DNA from 3 places in the Aeromonas sp. FDAARGOS 1414 genome. Region 1 is predicted to be linked to each of the others. Evidence: riboswitches for the same ligand, from Rfam matches in the RefSeq annotation. Region 1 holds a riboswitch; each other region holds the start of a gene.

What was found. Region 1 has a riboswitch for cyclic di-GMP ahead of I6L44_RS11870 (glycosyl hydrolase family 18 protein). Riboswitches for the same ligand answer to the same signal wherever they lie in the genome.
Region 2: it holds a riboswitch for cyclic di-GMP, as region 1 does, so the genes downstream of both, gbpA (N-acetylglucosamine-binding protein GbpA) here and I6L44_RS11870 (glycosyl hydrolase family 18 protein) in region 1, are expected to answer to the same signal.
Region 3: it holds a riboswitch for cyclic di-GMP, as region 1 does, so the genes downstream of both, I6L44_RS20590 (immunoglobulin-like domain-containing protein) here and I6L44_RS11870 (glycosyl hydrolase family 18 protein) in region 1, are expected to answer to the same signal.

The regions. Positions count from the first base shown of each region.
Region 1 covers NZ_CP077210.1:2,677,293-2,682,602, forward strand. Annotated here, with positions in the region: gene I6L44_RS11870 (glycosyl hydrolase family 18 protein) at 1-1,385, opposite strand, end outside; cyclic di-GMP riboswitch class I at 1,534-1,619, opposite strand; gene I6L44_RS11875 (ExeM/NucH family extracellular endonuclease) at 1,916-4,099, shown strand; tRNA gene I6L44_RS11880 (tRNA-Ala) at 4,271-4,346, opposite strand; tRNA gene I6L44_RS11885 (tRNA-Ala) at 4,380-4,455, opposite strand; tRNA gene I6L44_RS11890 (tRNA-Ala) at 4,504-4,579, opposite strand; tRNA gene I6L44_RS11895 (tRNA-Ala) at 4,645-4,720, opposite strand; tRNA gene I6L44_RS11900 (tRNA-Ala) at 4,749-4,824, opposite strand.
Region 2 covers NZ_CP077210.1:3,088,027-3,093,336, reverse strand. Annotated here, with positions in the region: gene I6L44_RS13840 (amino acid ABC transporter ATP-binding protein) at 1-110, shown strand, start outside; gene I6L44_RS13835 (transporter substrate-binding domain-containing protein) at 107-943, shown strand; gene gbpA (N-acetylglucosamine-binding protein GbpA) at 1,102-2,523, opposite strand; cyclic di-GMP riboswitch class I at 2,589-2,674, opposite strand; gene I6L44_RS13825 (methyl-accepting chemotaxis protein) at 2,940-4,622, opposite strand; gene I6L44_RS13820 (M3 family metallopeptidase) at 4,896-5,310, shown strand, end outside.
Region 3 covers NZ_CP077210.1:3,611,187-3,616,496, reverse strand. Annotated here, with positions in the region: gene I6L44_RS20590 (immunoglobulin-like domain-containing protein) at 1-1,335, opposite strand, end outside; cyclic di-GMP riboswitch class I at 1,386-1,471, opposite strand; gene prlC (oligopeptidase A) at 1,909-3,951, shown strand; gene I6L44_RS16350 (bifunctional diguanylate cyclase/phosphodiesterase) at 4,159-5,310, shown strand, end outside.

The sequences.
Region 1 (5,310 bases):
CCACGGCACTGGTTGGAGAGCGGGAAGTCGTTGGGGTTGCCCGCATCCTTCATCGAGGTGGGGTATTCGTAGTCGATATCGACCCCATCAAAGCCGTACTGGCGGATAAAACTCACCGCCGAATCAGCCAGGGTGTTGATACCGGCAGTATTGACCGAGCAGTCACCCTTGGTGGTGGCGGTATAGAAGCCGCGGGTATCGGCCCAGCCCCCCACCGAGATGAGGGTCTTCACGTCCGGATACTGCTTCTTGTACTTCGACAGCAGGTTGAAGTGGCCCTTGTAGGCAAACTCCGGATCCATCTCGGCACCCGGCACGCCGTCCCAGGTCATCTTGGTCGCCGAGTCGTCCACCTTGATGGTGTGGCTCTGCTCGTCCACCGCCGCGAAGGCATAGTTGATATGGGTGATCTTGTCCCAGGGAATGTCGCTCACCAGATAGGAGGGCAAGCCGTTCTTGCCGGTACGCCAGGAGGTGAAATAACCGATGACCCGACGGGCGTGGTCATCCCCCATGCACTCGTAGCCGTCCGGGCGGTAGATCTGGCGAATGTCGCAGGAGAGGTTGCCGCCGGTGGGCGGCAGGGCTGCCTCTTCCACCTGTACGTCGACCTGGCTCGATTCGCCGCTCAGGTTCTCCTTGTCGGTCGCCACCAGCTTGAGGCCGGCCAGCCCCTTGCTCTGGGGCGTCCAGTTCACCTGCCAGGGGGCACTGGTGTCTTCGCCCACCTTCTTGCCATCGACGAACAGCTCGACCTTGGCGACGTCGTTGTTGGCATCGGTGACGTTGCCGCTCACCGCCACGCTGCGACCCAGGGTCACCTTGGCGCCGCTGGCCGGACTGCTGATGCTCACCTTGGGCGCCTCCGGCGCCACCACGGCGGCGACGTTGAAGTTCGAATCCGCCTCGCTCAGCACCTTGCCATCTTTATCCAGTGCCCGTGCCTTGAGGGCATGGGCGCCGACACCGGCGGCACTCCAGCTGCCGTTCCAGGGCGAGGCGCTCGCCGTGGCGACCAGCTTGCCGTTGATGAGGTATTCCACCCGAACCAGCGCCGTCACCGGGCCGCTCAGGGTCACCGCCAGCGCGACGCTGGCCCCCTCGTTGAAACTGGCGCCGGCAGCTGGCGAGCTGACGGCTACGCCGAGTGCCGGTGGCGGCACGTCCCCGCCATACAGCTTCCAGGCATCGGCCCAGACCACACCCACTCCGGGAGCGTAGTGATAGGGCGAGGCCCCGCACCAGCCGGAGTAGGGAAATTCTTTGCACTCATAGAGATTGCCGACGTTGCTGACGATGTCGCCGGCCTTGTAGGCAGTACCGGCCTGATAGGCGGGATAGGCGGCCTGTGCCCAGGCGGGCATGGCAGCCAAAGCCACCAGCATGGCAAGCCTGCTGGGCCTTAGGGTCTGTTGCATATTGTTATCTTCCTTGTTTTGTCTTGGCATTGGTCACCAAGGCAAAGAACAAGCGCAACCTGCGTGATGGGCGCAGACAACTGGCAATGGACCTGCCACAAACGTCACCCTCACCCTGGGAAGCCCCGCTATCTGGATCGCACGCTCTGAAGACCGGAGGCATTGCGTCCCGGCATCTCGACCGGTTTGCCCTTTACCTGGGTTCCGTGAGGAACAAGCCGAGTATAGGAATCAACCAGCTGAGTCTCAATCTTCATTCTCGAAGAAAAATATGTGGTTGCCGGCAGGATCACACTTTCTCACCGACGCACTTGATAGGTCTTTTATCAGTAACTTCAAGATGTTAGCCAAGTCAAAAAAAGCTGCTTTGCGCTCGTTTGTATCCCTGGAATGTGCGTTGGCTCACTGGTACGACATGCCAGAAATGTGACAATGCGCGCCCTTGGTCAACGAGCCAAGGCTATGGAATCACTGGCAAAAATAAAAAAGGAACACCTATGAAAGGTACTCGTACCCTGCTGTCGCTGGCCGTGGGGCTGGCACTTGCATCCTCAGGCGCCCATGCGGCATTTGTCTGCCCGTCCGATCCGGCTCAACTCACCCCCATCCCGACCATTCAGGGCACAGGCTCCGCCAGCGCGCTGGCCACCCAGACCGTGACCGACAAGAACGGCAATGTGACCGGTAAAATCAGCACGGGCACCTTCAACGTTCGCGGTATCGTGACAACGCTGGGCCAAAGTCTGACCAAGGGTTTCTATCTGACCGACCCGGTGGGTGATGGCAATCCGGCCACCTCTGACGGCATCTTTGTCTATCTGAACGACAAGGAGTTTGCGACCAACTATGCCGACATCAAACCGGGGGCAGAACTCTGCCTCGAAGCCAAAGTCGAGGAGTATTACGGCGGCACCCAGCTCAAACCCACCTTCGAATCCAGCAAAGCCCGCCTGCAGGTCACAGCGCAAGGACTGGCGGTGCCGACCAGCGTACTGCAGGTCAATGAAGGGGAGACGCTGGCGCAAGCGCTCAATCGCCACGAAGGGATGCGGGTACGTCTCGACAGCAGCAGTGACCTGCACCTGACCCGCAATTACGGCTTCGACTACAAGGTCTATCGCAACAACCTAGAGCTGGCCCACAAAACCCCGCTGATCAAACCGACCCAGCTCCATGTCGCCAACAGTGCGGACGCTGTCGCGCTGGCTACCAAAAATGGCAGCAACCGTCTGGTAGTAGAGTCTGATTACAAAGCACCGGATGGCGTACTGCCCTGGTTCCCAGGCTGGGATGCCGATCAGGGCTATCTGCGTATCGGTGATCAACTGACCGGGCTGGAGGGGGTGATCGTCTATAACAAGGATGCCTTCCGTCTGGTGGTACCGAGCGACGTCACCCTGGCTGCCGGTGCTCTGCTGCGCAGCCCTGAAGAGGATCGTCAAGACGCGCCGGCTCGCCTCTCTGGCAGCGATCTGCGGATCGGCAGCTTCAACGTGCTCAACTACTTCACCAGTCACTCCAGCATCGGCGGTGCACTCAATATCCTGTGCAAGGATCAGGCGGATGCCGACAACGCCAAAGGTTGCAACCGGGGTGCCAAGAGCCAGCCCGAGTTCGAGAAGCAGCGCACCAAGATCGTCAATGCCATCACCGCAATGGATGCCGATCTGCTCGGCCTGATGGAGATGGAGAACAACGGCTTCGAGGATAACTCTGCCCTCCACAATCTGGTGACCCGCCTCAACGAACAGCAAAAGGATGCGAGCAAACACTACGCCTATGTGCGTCTGCCGGTCACTGCTCTTACCGATGGCAAGTTCTTCGGCGGTGACGCCATCATGGTGGCAATGATCTACCGTCCTGCCCTGCTCACCCCCAGCGGAGATGCCAGCGTCATCAAGCTGCCGGAGCAGCGCTACACCACAGGTGGTGTGGCCAAGACAGCCGGTCAGCGCGACTCGCTGGTTCAGACCTTCACCCTCGCCAAGAGCAAGGAGCCGCTGACACTGGTGGTCAACCACCTCAAATCCAAGGGGTCAGGCTGCTACGAAAATGGCGATGGCAAGACAGAACCGGCCGACCTGCAGGGCAAGTGCACCGAGTTCCGGGTCTCTGCCGCCAAGGTGCTGGGTGAGGCAGTCAGCAAACTGCCGGGCCAGGTGCTGCTGGTTGGCGACTTCAACTCCTACGCCAAGGAAGATCCGATCCGGGTGCTGACCGACTACAACCCGGCCACCAGCGAGCGTAAGATCGTATCGGCCTCTCACACCTTTATCGGTGATCACTCCTATGAACAGCTCGGTCGCGAAGTGACTCGCAGCTACGGCCTGATCGATCTCAACGTCAAATTCAACAAGGAGAAAGCCATCTCCTACAGCTACGACGGGGAGCTGGGCACCCTTGACTATGCCCTCGCCAACCCGGCGCTGGCCAGCAAGGTGGCAGGTGTCGCCGACTGGCACATCAACTCCTTCGAAAGCTCCCTGTTCGAATACGGCAGCAAGTACACCGGCACATTGCTCAAGTCTGACAACCCCTTCAGTGCCTCCGACCATGATCCCATCATCGTCGACCTGAGACTGGAGAGCGATGCCACCAAACCGGACACCTCCTCAGGCGGTGGTGCGCTGGGACTCGGCCTGCTAGCCCTGTTGCCACTGGCCTGGCGACGTCGCCGTTAACCACAGGCGCATTTGAATAGTGCAAGCAAAGCCCGCGACTCTCGCGGGCTTTTTCATTCAGGTCATTGGATTTACAAATGAAAGGCACGGACGTATGGAGAAAATAAATGATGGAGAAAACAAAAAGGCCACCGCGATGCGGTGGCCTTATTGCTTCTTGTAACAAGAATTTGGTGGAGCTACGCGGGATCGAACCGCGGACCTCTTGCATGCCATGCAAGCGCTCTCCCAGCTGAGCTATAACCCCGATTTGTGTGAATGACGGTAGTCACTCTGAATTTGGTGGAGCTACGCGGGATCGAACCGCGGACCTCTTGCATGCCATGCAAGCGCTCTCCCAGCTGAGCTATAACCCCAAATTCGGTACTCAATGAATGGTTCTGGCGGCCATTCATCCTAAATAATGGTGGAGCTACGCGGGATCGAACCGCGGACCTCTTGCATGCCATGCAAGCGCTCTCCCAGCTGAGCTATAACCCCACAAAGGTCGGCTTGGGTGATACACACCACACTGCCCTGGGTATTCAATACAACAATCAAGAATCTGGTGGAGCTACGCGGGATCGAACCGCGGACCTCTTGCATGCCATGCAAGCGCTCTCCCAGCTGAGCTATAACCCCTTTGATTCCAGATTGTTCGAGGAGAATTTGGTGGAGCTACGCGGGATCGAACCGCGGACCTCTTGCATGCCATGCAAGCGCTCTCCCAGCTGAGCTATAACCCCAACTCACCTCGGTGCTGACGAAGTTATCTCCGGCAACGGAGGCGCATGATATGCATCACCCGCTTTGCTGTCAACCCTAAAATAACCGCGACTGATTCGTTTAGTCAAAATTGCAGCAGTTCGCTGTTTTTACCAGCAAGGCGCGTGCTATCTCTCTGTTTTATGTCACAAATTGGCTCAAGCACCTATAAAGGAGAGGCCGTGCAGCGAGCCTCTTTCCCCGTGCAACGCTCCCGCTCTCAGACCTCTCTATGCTGGCTGGTAATCAGCTTCTCCCCCGTCACCTCGGGAAAGCCTTTCCATAAAGGGCATTGCATTTGAAAACCCTTTCCATGATTTTTGTAAATTTACAACACAGAAAGTTGATCTGGCTCACAAATGACCATAGGATCAAACCGTGACCCAGGTCACACACCATAACCATAAATGACAGAGCGATGAGGTAAACCATGTTTGAGAATCTGGCAGTCCTGTTCCACCTGCGCG
Region 2 (5,310 bases), 410 kb from region 1:
AGCAGGCAGCACCTCACCAATTTTTCGACAATCCCAGGAGCCAGCGTGCGCGCCAGTTCCTCGCCAAGTTTTCTTATACAAATGTCATCAAACGAAAGGAGTCAGCATGAAAAAAATCACCTCGGTTCTGCTTAGTGCCTTATTGGGACTGGGTATTGCCAGTGGCGCCGCCCATGCGGCGGACGGTTCCCTCGACAAGATCAAGGCGCGGGACAAGCTCATCGTCGGCGTCTTCACCGACAAGCCGCCGTTTGGCTACGTGGACGAGAAGGGGAACTACGTCGGTTTTGACACCGATCTCGGCCGCCGCTTCGCCAAGGATCTGCTGGGGGACGAGAACAAGATCGAGTTCGTGGCGGTGGAGCCAGCCAGCCGCATCCCCTTCCTGCAGAGCGACAAGGTGGATCTGATCCTCGCCAATATGACGGTGACCCCGGAGCGGCGCGAGGTGGTGGATTTCACCAACCCGAACCTGCGAGTGGCGGTACAGGTGCTGGTGCCGGAAGGGAGTCCGGCCAAGAAGCTCGATGATCTGGCCAGCAAGACCCTGATCGTGACCACCGGCACCACGGCCGACATCTGGCTGACCCGTAACCACCCAGAGTGGAAGGTTCTCAAGTTCGAGAAGAACACCGAATCTTTGCAGGCACTGGCCCAAGGGCGCGGTGACGCCTACGCCCAGGACAATCTGGTGCTGTTCAGCTGGGCCAAGGAGAATCCGGGCTACCGGGTATTGCCCGAAAAATTGGGCTCGGAAGACCCGATCGCCCCGGCGGTGAAGAAGGGCAATATCGAGCTGCGTGACTGGGTCAACGACCGTCTCGCCAAGCTGGGGGAGGAGAAGTACCTGCTGAAACTCTATGACCAGTATGTGCGTGACAAGCTGAGCCCTGATACCGATCCGAATGATGTGATTGTCGAAGGAGGAAAATGGCAGGGTTAATGGACAAATCCTGTTTGAAGAGTGTGTTGAGTGTGTTGAGTGTGTGAAGTAAGTGAAGAGTGAGGTCTTGGTTCCGTTGGTATGCAAACCGCAAGGTTTGATTTTTCCGGGCGTCCCCTGCTAGAGAGGACGCCCTTTTTTATGTGGCCAAGCGTGGGTTAGTGCACTTCATCCCACGCCATTTGCCAGTGGGAGCCGAAACCCGGCTCGTACTGGGTGGCAGTGGTGGTCCACTGCTGGCAGTAGCCGCTGTAGGGGAAGGGCTTGCACTGATAGATCTTGCCATTTTTCGGCTGCTGCACCTTGGTGCCGGCGGCATAGGATTTGAGCGAGTTCGGGAAGACGAAGTCGTATTCGCCGCTGCTCTGCTCCTTGAACATCAGATCCATGGTCTGCTGAATGGTCTCGCCGCCCGTTTTCGGGGTGGCCTTGATCACCAGCTGGTGGTGACCGGCCTTGAGCCCTTCCAGCGCCATGGTGAAGGTGTGGCTGCTGTCCTTGATGTCAGCGCTGCTTTCACCCTTGGCGACGCCGCCGTGGTCATAGAGGGTGTTGGTGACGGCCAGATCGCCCTGTGTGGTGACGGTGAAATCGAGGGTTGCCTTGCCGTTGTCCAGCACATAGTCGCTGGCCAGACCGCTGACGCTGATGCTGTCCACTACCGGCGGCTGCAGCTGTTGCAGATCAATCTCGACTCGATCCAGTTTGCTGTCTCGATGCAGATAGACGGGGTTCATGCCGTAGATCGGATTGAACTGGCCATCGGCTCCTTGCTGACCGGCGCGGATCAGGCTCTGCTCGGCGTTGAGCTTGCCGGCGAGGGCATGGGCCCAGTTGTTCTTCTGGCCCTGCTCGGCATTGGTGATGGTCAGCACGGTCTGCAGATCGGGGCGCTCGCCGTTGGCATCGAATACCCGGGTCATCGCCTTGTCACCCACCGCGAGGTCGATGGAGGGGTAGATGGTGCCGGCCTGGCTCCACTCCAGCGGCGGCTGGCTACCATCTTTGAACTTGGCATCGATGATGTTGTAGAAGCTGTTGCTGGTGTCGCCCACTTCCCACACGCCGAGGATCACCTGATAACCGGTGCGCTCCGGCAGGACACAGTTATGGGTCACCTGCTTGGGCGGCTGCACCATGTTGCCGTCGATGACGCAGAAGGGGGTCAGGTCGAACGAGTCGCGAGTGAGCGGTTGATTGGGGTTCCAGTCCTGCTTGGTGAGGTAGTAGCGCCAGTTGCGGGTGACGTGGTTGGCGGTGAAGGTCCAGCTGATGGCGAAGGGGCCGGGCTGTATTTCACGCTTGGTCCAGCGGTCGCTGGTCTGGATGTTCAGCTCGCTCCAGCGCGGGCTGCCCGCCGAGGCGATTTGACCATCCTGCGGGCCGGTTTGCGGGAAGCCTGATGGCCCCTCCACGCTCTGGGGTTCCCACTGTACGCCTCCACACTGGCTGTTGCCGCCGGTTTTGCACAGGTAGTTGCGGCTCTCGGGCTGGCTGATGTAGCCATGAGCCAGGGCGCTGCCGCTGGCCAGCAGGGCCAGCACCGCCGCGATGTGATTGAGTTGGATTTTTGCTGCCATACATTCCTCTGTTCGATAGATGTGGGCAGTCAGTTGGCCAGGGAGTTCCCCGATGCACACTTGCGTGTGGCAACCCCGCTATCCTGGACAAAACGTCTGTAGACCGGAGGCTTTGCGTCCCGACCTTTCGGTCAGTTTGCCAAATGACTAGATGGTTAGTGATGGGCCAAATGTTCGGCCATCAGCATTGTGCACCGCATTGATTAATTATTTGAAGTTGAATGTTTAAATGCATAATCCGGTGGCACAAAAAACGTTCTAACTGGCTGTTTTTAAATTGTTCTCTTGTTTATGAATGGCGTCGAATGCCGTTGAATATGCCGATAAGATGCATGCTTGCTGCGCGTTTTTCGGCTTAAAAAAACCTGCCAGCCGAGCTGGCAGGTCGAGTGACAAGGCGACACGGATTGACGCCATCAATGGCGGGCGCGCTGCTCGCTATTGGAGTGATGTAGAGTTGGCATCATAGGAGTCTTGCTGGACTCCTTGCCCAGTTTGAACACCGCAAGCCGCTCATCCAGGCTGCGGGAGAGACCGGCCAGCAGTTCGCTCTCCTGCGCCAGTTGCGAGGCGGACTGGGACATCTCGAGCGCCGAGTCGTTGATGCCGCTGACGTTGCGATTCATATCCTCGGCCACCATGCTCTGCTGTTCGGCGGCGGTAGCGATCTGGGTCGCCATGTCGCTCACATGCTGGATATGGTTGACGATCAGAGTGAGATCCTGACCCGCTTGTTGTGACTGGTTGACGCTGCTTTCGGCCAGTTTTCGGCTGGCATCCATGGCATTGGCAGCAGTGACGGCCCGTTGCTGCAACTGGGCGATGGTGCTCTGGATCTCTTCGGTGGACTGGCGGGTACGACTGGCCAGCTGGCGCACTTCATCGGCGACTACGGCAAAGCCACGCCCCTGCTCGCCAGCACGGGCGGCCTCTATGGCGGCGTTGAGAGCCAGCAGATTGGTCTGATCCGAGATGGAGCTGATGACGGCGGTCACTTCACCGATCTGCATGACCCCCTCTTTGAGCTGGTTGACCTGCAGGGTGGCCTGCTCCACCTCGGTAGCCAGCGCCTTGATGCCGTGCACACTGGCGTGAACGTCACGGTTGCCGAGGCCAGCTTCTCCGGTCGCTTCCTGGGTATCCCGCGCGGTATTTTCGGCATGCCCGGCCACATCGGAGATGGTGGCGCTCATCTCATTCATGGCTGTGGCGAGCTGGGCCAGCTGATCCCGCTGGCTGCTCACCGCCTGATTGGTTTGCTCGGCGGAGGCGGCGATGCGCAGGGCTGCATCGGCCACGTTGCGGGCACCCAGACTGGCCTCCAGCAGGGCGTGACGAATGGCATCGAGACTCTGATTGGTACAGCGGGCGACCATGCCCAGCTCATCCTTGCCATGTACCGGGATGCTCACCACCAGATCCCCCTGGGCGACCCGTTGCATGGCGTTGTTGATCTGGTTGAGGGGGGAGACGATGGAGCGGGTGATGCGCCAGCCCAGCAGCCCCATCAGCAGGGTCACAATGGCGGTGGCGCTACCCATCTTCATGTACTGGGCCCAGATGGTCTGCTGGATATCTTGCAGCAGCATGCCGGAACCGAGGATCCAGCCCCAGGGTTGATAGCCTGACACCATGGAGAGCTTGTCAGCAGTTTCGCCCGATGGGCCGCTCCAGACATATTGCAGGGTGCCCTGTTTGCCTCCCTTGGCAATATCGACCATCTGCAGCCAGAACTGCCCGGCGGTGGCACCTGTTCCTTCCCCCATGGTCTGGCCGACCAGCTCCGGCCGGATGGGGTGCACCAGCATCTGGCGGTTCTCATTGATCACGAACAGATAGTTGTTGTCGTCAAAGCGCATATTGGTCAGCAGCTTGCGTGCCTCTTGCTGCGCCTGCTCCATAGGCAGGGTGCTGGCCAGAAACTGGATCTGGCTCATGGCCTGGCTTAATACCGCATTGAGCCGCGCCTCTCGCTCACTCATCAGATTGCGCTGGAGCGCGTTGGCCGAGATGAACAGCAGCGAGACAAAACCGACAAACGCCAACGTGAGCAGCAAAAACAATTTGCGGCTCACGGTGATATCACCGAGCTTGAACATGACGAAACCCTCATTCCCTGTTGATTTTCTATGGCTCGTTACTGCGGCAGCCAATTGCTTGATGTAACAACTTATTTACTATTAACCAGTGGTCGCGCGCCCTTAAATGAGCGTTTTGACAACAGTATAGCCAGCAGACAGCACTCCCCATTTTTTGGTAGCGTGTTCAGGCGCATCCCTGCGCAATTTTTGCCAAAGAGTGTGAATCATTTGGCATTTCACTAAAAAAGGAGTGGGCCCCGCTGCGGGTGACCCCATAACAAGAGGGAATTTATGAGTTCCATTGCCAGGAATTACTTCAACCAGCTCAACGCCGACTATCTGCAGGTACACAGGCGCAAGGAGGATCTCTTCTGGTCCACCTATATGGGCACCAGCGACGATCAGGCCGGTTTTACCGCGGCCGAGCAGGCCTACAAGGCTTTTTGCGCCAATCCGGCCCGTCTGCCCGAATTGCGGGAGATGCTGGCGCAGGCCGACGAGGATGATATCAAGCGCGGTCTGCAAGGCTGGATCGCCTTCTTCGAGTGCAATGTGATTGAAGATCCCGCCGCTGCCGCCCTGATGGATGAGCTGGTGGCTGCCGAGGCGGCGCTGTTCGCCCGCCGCAAGGGGCTGAAACTGACCCTGCTGGATGAGCATGGCCAGCAGGTGGCTGGTAGCCTACCCGCCGCCAGTACCTCCCTTG
Region 3 (5,310 bases), 930 kb from region 1:
GGTACCCAGTTCCAGCGTGGTGTCGGTGACACCGCTGAACACCGGCTTCATGCTGTAGACCTCGATGGTGCGTACCTGCTCGGTGACGTTGTTGTCGCGATCGCTCACCTTGTAGGTGAGGGGGTAGAGGCCGATGCGCTGGCTGTCTACCGATCCTTCCACCTGGATCTGGCCAGTCAGGTCGCCATCTTCCTTGTCGTTGGCGCTGACCCCGGCCAGCGGATCAAAGGCAGTACCCTGCTTGATGCGGGTATCGCTCAGGCCGCTGAACACCGGCTTGCCGTTGTCGACCGGGGGCGTGATCTCCTGATCGTGGATGAAGGGGCCGTAGCTCTTTATGAAGGATTCGTTGTAGGACTGACCGGCGGCGTTGCGGCCCATGTCCCAGTTGATGGACCAGGTCATCACGCCACGCAGCGGTTGCCCCTCGCTCTTCAGGCGGTTGAAGGCGTTGTAGAGCTTCTGCGGATCCTGCACATAGCCAGTGGCTGCGGCGTCAATGTTGGTCGGAATACCGAACACCAGCTTGTCATGGGGGATCTTGTAGAAGCCGCGGGTACCGTTGCTCAGCGAATCCGCCATGTAGTAGATGAACTCTTCTTTCAGGGCATCGTTGTTCTGGGCAATCCAGCCGATGCCATCGATGTAGATACCGTCGCCACCCTGGTTGTAGAACTGGGGGTTGATCCAGTCGTAGTACCCTTCCAGATTGCGGATATAGGGGATGTAGGCGCCAGTCTGGGTCAGATAGGGGAACTCCGGCGCCATGGTGATGAGGAAGTTTTTCCCCTGGGCGCGGTAGTGATCCTTGACCAGACGCAGGGCTGCCGGGATCACGGTCTGGTTGTCGGCGGCGGTGATGGCGGCCTGTTCCAGATCGATATCCAGCCCGTCGAAGCCGTAGGTCTCCACCAGACGGATGATCTCGTCGGCAAAGGCCTGCTCCTGACCCTTGCGCAGCTCGATGTGTGCATCGGCACCGCCCAGCGCCAGCAGCACGGCTCGGCCCTGACGGTTCAGCTCGGCGATCTGCTCGATAAACTGGCTTTCGCTCATGCCGATGGCCGGGTCGAGTTTGAAGGTGGGGATGGGATCGCTGCCATAGACCTTCATGAAGGAGACATCGACCACGTTGTATTGCGGGTTGACCTGATCGAGCTTGACGCAGGGGGCGATACCGCCCTTGTAGCCCGAGCCGTCACACCAGTTGTGCCAGTAGCCGACCACTACGCCGGACTGGGGGTTAACCATCGCCTGACCGGCACTGGCGGCATATGCCATGGGGGTGCCCATGCCGAGCAGGCAGCCAAGCAGGGATAATTTGAGTTTGTTCATCGTCTCTCCGTACGGTGCAAATGGGGCGTCGGTTGTGACCGGACGTCCCCGGGGGCAGCCCCGCTGTCATAGGTGTTTTCCCTTAGACCGGTGGCTTTGCGTCGCGCCCTTTCGGGTCACTTTGCCTTTTTCACCCGATTTCTGTGCAGCACAGAGAATCAAGTGACCTGCATGGCAGGTTACCTATGATAGATGCTTGAAAATAAATTAATCAATAGTTGGTTTTGATTCTAATTGACTGAAAAATATTGATAATTTGTTACAGTTACCACATCTTGTCCGTTTCCATGATTGAGCATGACGGCACTTGGCTGGCAGCTGTGGCGCCGGTAAATGGCGGCTTTTTGCCCCTTGAAAGTAGCGATAAGAGCCAAAAAAGGCCCACAGATTCATCCTGTTACTGGCTGTTGATGGCAAAACTGCAGCAACGGCAGAGATCCGGGTCGCAATGGCTGGAAAAGTACAGGGTTGCGGCGGATTCCCGCTTGATTATTGCGTGGCTTGGCCACATGTTAGAAAGCCATACAGAGCTGCTAAAGCGGTCTGTTCAAGACCAAACAAGAGGTAACCGGGATGAATAACCCTTTGCTGACAATGGATTCACTGCCCCCTTTCAGCCAGATCAAGCCGGAGCAGGTTCAGCCTGCCGTGATTCAGGCGATTGCTGACTGCAAGCAGAAGATCAGCGATGTGCTGGCCCAGCGTGATCCCCATACCTGGGATAGCCTGATTGCCCCGCTGGAAGAGGTAAATGACCGCCTGTCACGGATCTGGTCACCGGTCAGCCACCTCAACTCCGTACTCAACAGCGAAGCGCTGCGCGAGGCCCATGACGCCTGCCTGCCGCTGCTCTCCGAATTCCAGACCTATGTCGGTCAACATGAAGGGCTCTATCAGGCCTATCTGGCCCTCTCCCAGAGCGATGATTTCCCGCTGCTCAGCGGCGCCCAGCGCAAGGAGATCCAGAATACCCTGCGTGACTTCCGCCTCTCCGGCATCGGTCTGCCTGCCGAGGCGCAGCAGCGCTACGGCGAAATTCAGGCCCGCCTCTCCGAGCTGGCCTCCCGTTTCAGCAACAACGTGCTGGATGCGACCCAGGGCTGGCACAAGCTGGTGGTTGATGAAGCCGAACTGGCTGGTCTGCCCGAGAGCGTGCGTGCCGCTGCCCGTCAGATGGCTGAACTTAAAGGCAAAGAGGGGTGGCTGTTCACGCTGGATATCCCTTCCTACCTGCCGGTGATGATGTACGCGGACAACCGCGAACTGCGCGCCGAGATGTATGAGGCCTTCACCACCCGCGCCTCCGATCAGGGCCCCAATGCGGGCAAGTGGGACAACTCCGCCATCATGAGCGAGCTGCTCACCCTGCGCCGCGAACTGGCCCAACTGCTGGGCTTTGCCAACTATGCCGAGCTCTCCCTGGCCACCAAGATGGCGGACAAGACCGAACAGGTGGTGAGCTTCCTCACCGATCTGGCGGCCAAATCCCTGCCGCAAGGCAAGGCCGAGCTGGAGGAGATCCGCGCCTTCGCCGCCGAGCAGCATGGTCAGAGCGAGCTGGCCGCCTGGGATCTCGCCTACTACGCCGAGAAGCTCAAACAGCACAAGTTCTCCATCTCCGATGAGCAGCTGCGCCCCTATTTCCCTGCCAACAAGGTGGTGAAAGGGTTGTTCGAAGTGGTCAAGCGGGTGTTCGGCATGAAGGTTCGCGAGCGCCTCGGCATCGACACCTGGCACCCTGACGTGCGCTTCTACGACATCTTCGATGCCGACGACGAGCTGCGCGGTAGCTTCTATCTCGACCTCTATGCCCGCGAGCACAAGCAGGGCGGGGCCTGGATGGATGTTTGTTTGGGTCGTCGCTACCGTCAGGATGGCTCGCTGCAAAAGCCGGTGGCCTACCTGACCTGCAACTTCAACGGTCCGGTGGATGGCAAACCTGCGCTGTTCACCCACAACGAAGTAGTTACCCTGTTCCACGAGTTCGGCCACGGCATTCACCACATGCTGACCCGGGTCGATGTGGCCGGCGTGGCCGGCATCAACGGCGTGGCCTGGGATGCGGTAGAGCTGCCGAGCCAGTTCCTCGAGAACTGGTGCTGGGAGTCCGAAGCACTGGCCTTTATCTCCGGCCACTACGAGACCGGCGAACCGCTGCCAGCCGATCTGCTGGAGAAGATGCTGACCGCCCGCAACTTCCAGGCTGCGATGCAGATGTTGCGCCAGCTGGAGTTCGCCCTGTTTGACTTCCGTCTGCACCAGGAGTTTGATCCGGCCAATCCGGCGCAGCTTCCGGCGCTGCTGGATGAGGTGCGCAGTCAGGTAGCAGTGATGACGCCACCGGCGTTCAACCGCTTCCAGCACAGCTTCTCCCACATCTTCGCGGGCGGCTATGCGGCGGGCTACTACAGCTACAAGTGGGCCGAGGTGCTCTCTGCCGATGCCTTTTCCCGCTTCGAGGAGGAGGGCATCTTCAACCCGGCCACCGGACAATCTTTCCTGAAGAATATTCTGGAGAAGGGGGGCTCGAAGGAGCCGATGGAGCTGTTCCGAGCCTTCCGTGGCCGTGAGCCCAAGGTGGATGCACTGCTGCGACACAGCGGGATCGCTGCCTGAGATTCCTGACCCGCCGCCTGTGTGAGCTTCAAGCAGGTACACTGTTTTGCGGCATAGTGGGATCGAGTCGTGATTTCTGCGACAAAAAGGGACCTTTTGGTCCCTTTTTTCAAGGCTTTTTAATATCTTGCTGATTGCATATTTGCACTGCCCACGGCTCTTCAGTAGAGTCGTGTTCTAACCTTCAAGGAGAGAAAGCCACTTGCCATGAGGCGAGCACTCGATTCCGTCTATCAAATCATCTCCAGTCTGGCTCATTCGAGCGGCCAGGGATATTTCGATACCTTTGTGAGTGAAATCGCCGCTGCTGTGATGGCTGATGTCGTCCTGATCGCCAGCAGGGAATCAAATGCTACCCACCTGACGGTTCAGACCGCCTATCCCTCCTCCCTTGACACCGATGCCCTGACGCTGCCACTGACTGACTCTCCCGATGCCATTACCTGGCAGGAGGGGGAAGCCTGGTTCAGCGATCGTCTGCTTCAGCTCTTTGCCAACGTTCCCCTTGCACAGGAGTGGCAACCTCAGGCCTATGCCGGGATTGTCCTCAGGAATGCAGATGGCGAGACCATAGGTATCTGCGCCCTGCTTTATCGTCAGCCGCAGGCCAATATGAGCAAGGTGATTGGGTTACTCCGGTTGCTGGCTCCGTTGGCGGGTCGTGAGCTGGCGCTGATGCTGCAACGACAGCTGCCCCCCCCTCTGCCTGAACCGTCCCATGCATTGCAGAGCATGCTGTTCCAGGCTCCGGTGGGGATCGGTAAGCTGGATCTGGCTGGCCGTATCCTCTGGGCCAACCCGGCCATCGAGCAGATGCTTGGCTATCCCCTCGACGAGTTGCTGCAGCGATCCATCTCCGACATCAACCATCCCGAGGATTGGCAGGGCAGCCTCGTTTGCTACGAAGAGATCCGCCGTGGCGAGCGCAGCAGTTTCACCCGGGAGAAGCGCTACTTCTGCAAGGGGGGGCAGATCCTGTGGGGGCGGGTAACCGTCACCCTGATCCGTGACAAGCAGCAGCAGCCGGACTACCTGATGGTGCTGCTGGAGAATATCGATCCTCTCAAGCGCCATGCGGAGCAGCTCAAGCTCTCCCACCGGGTCTATGACAATCTCTCCGAGGCGATCCTGGTCTGTGATGCCGATAGCCGCATCATCTCGGTCAATCCGGCCTTCGAGCAGATCACCGGCTACAGCAGTGACGAGGTGCGAGGCCAGCGCCCCAGCCTGCTCAAGTCGGGGCTGCACGATCAGACCTTCTATGCCGACATGTACCACGCGCTGGAGCGGGTGGGGGTATGGCGTGGTGAGGTGTGGAACAAGCGCAAGAATGGCAAGCTCTATCCACAGCAGTTGATG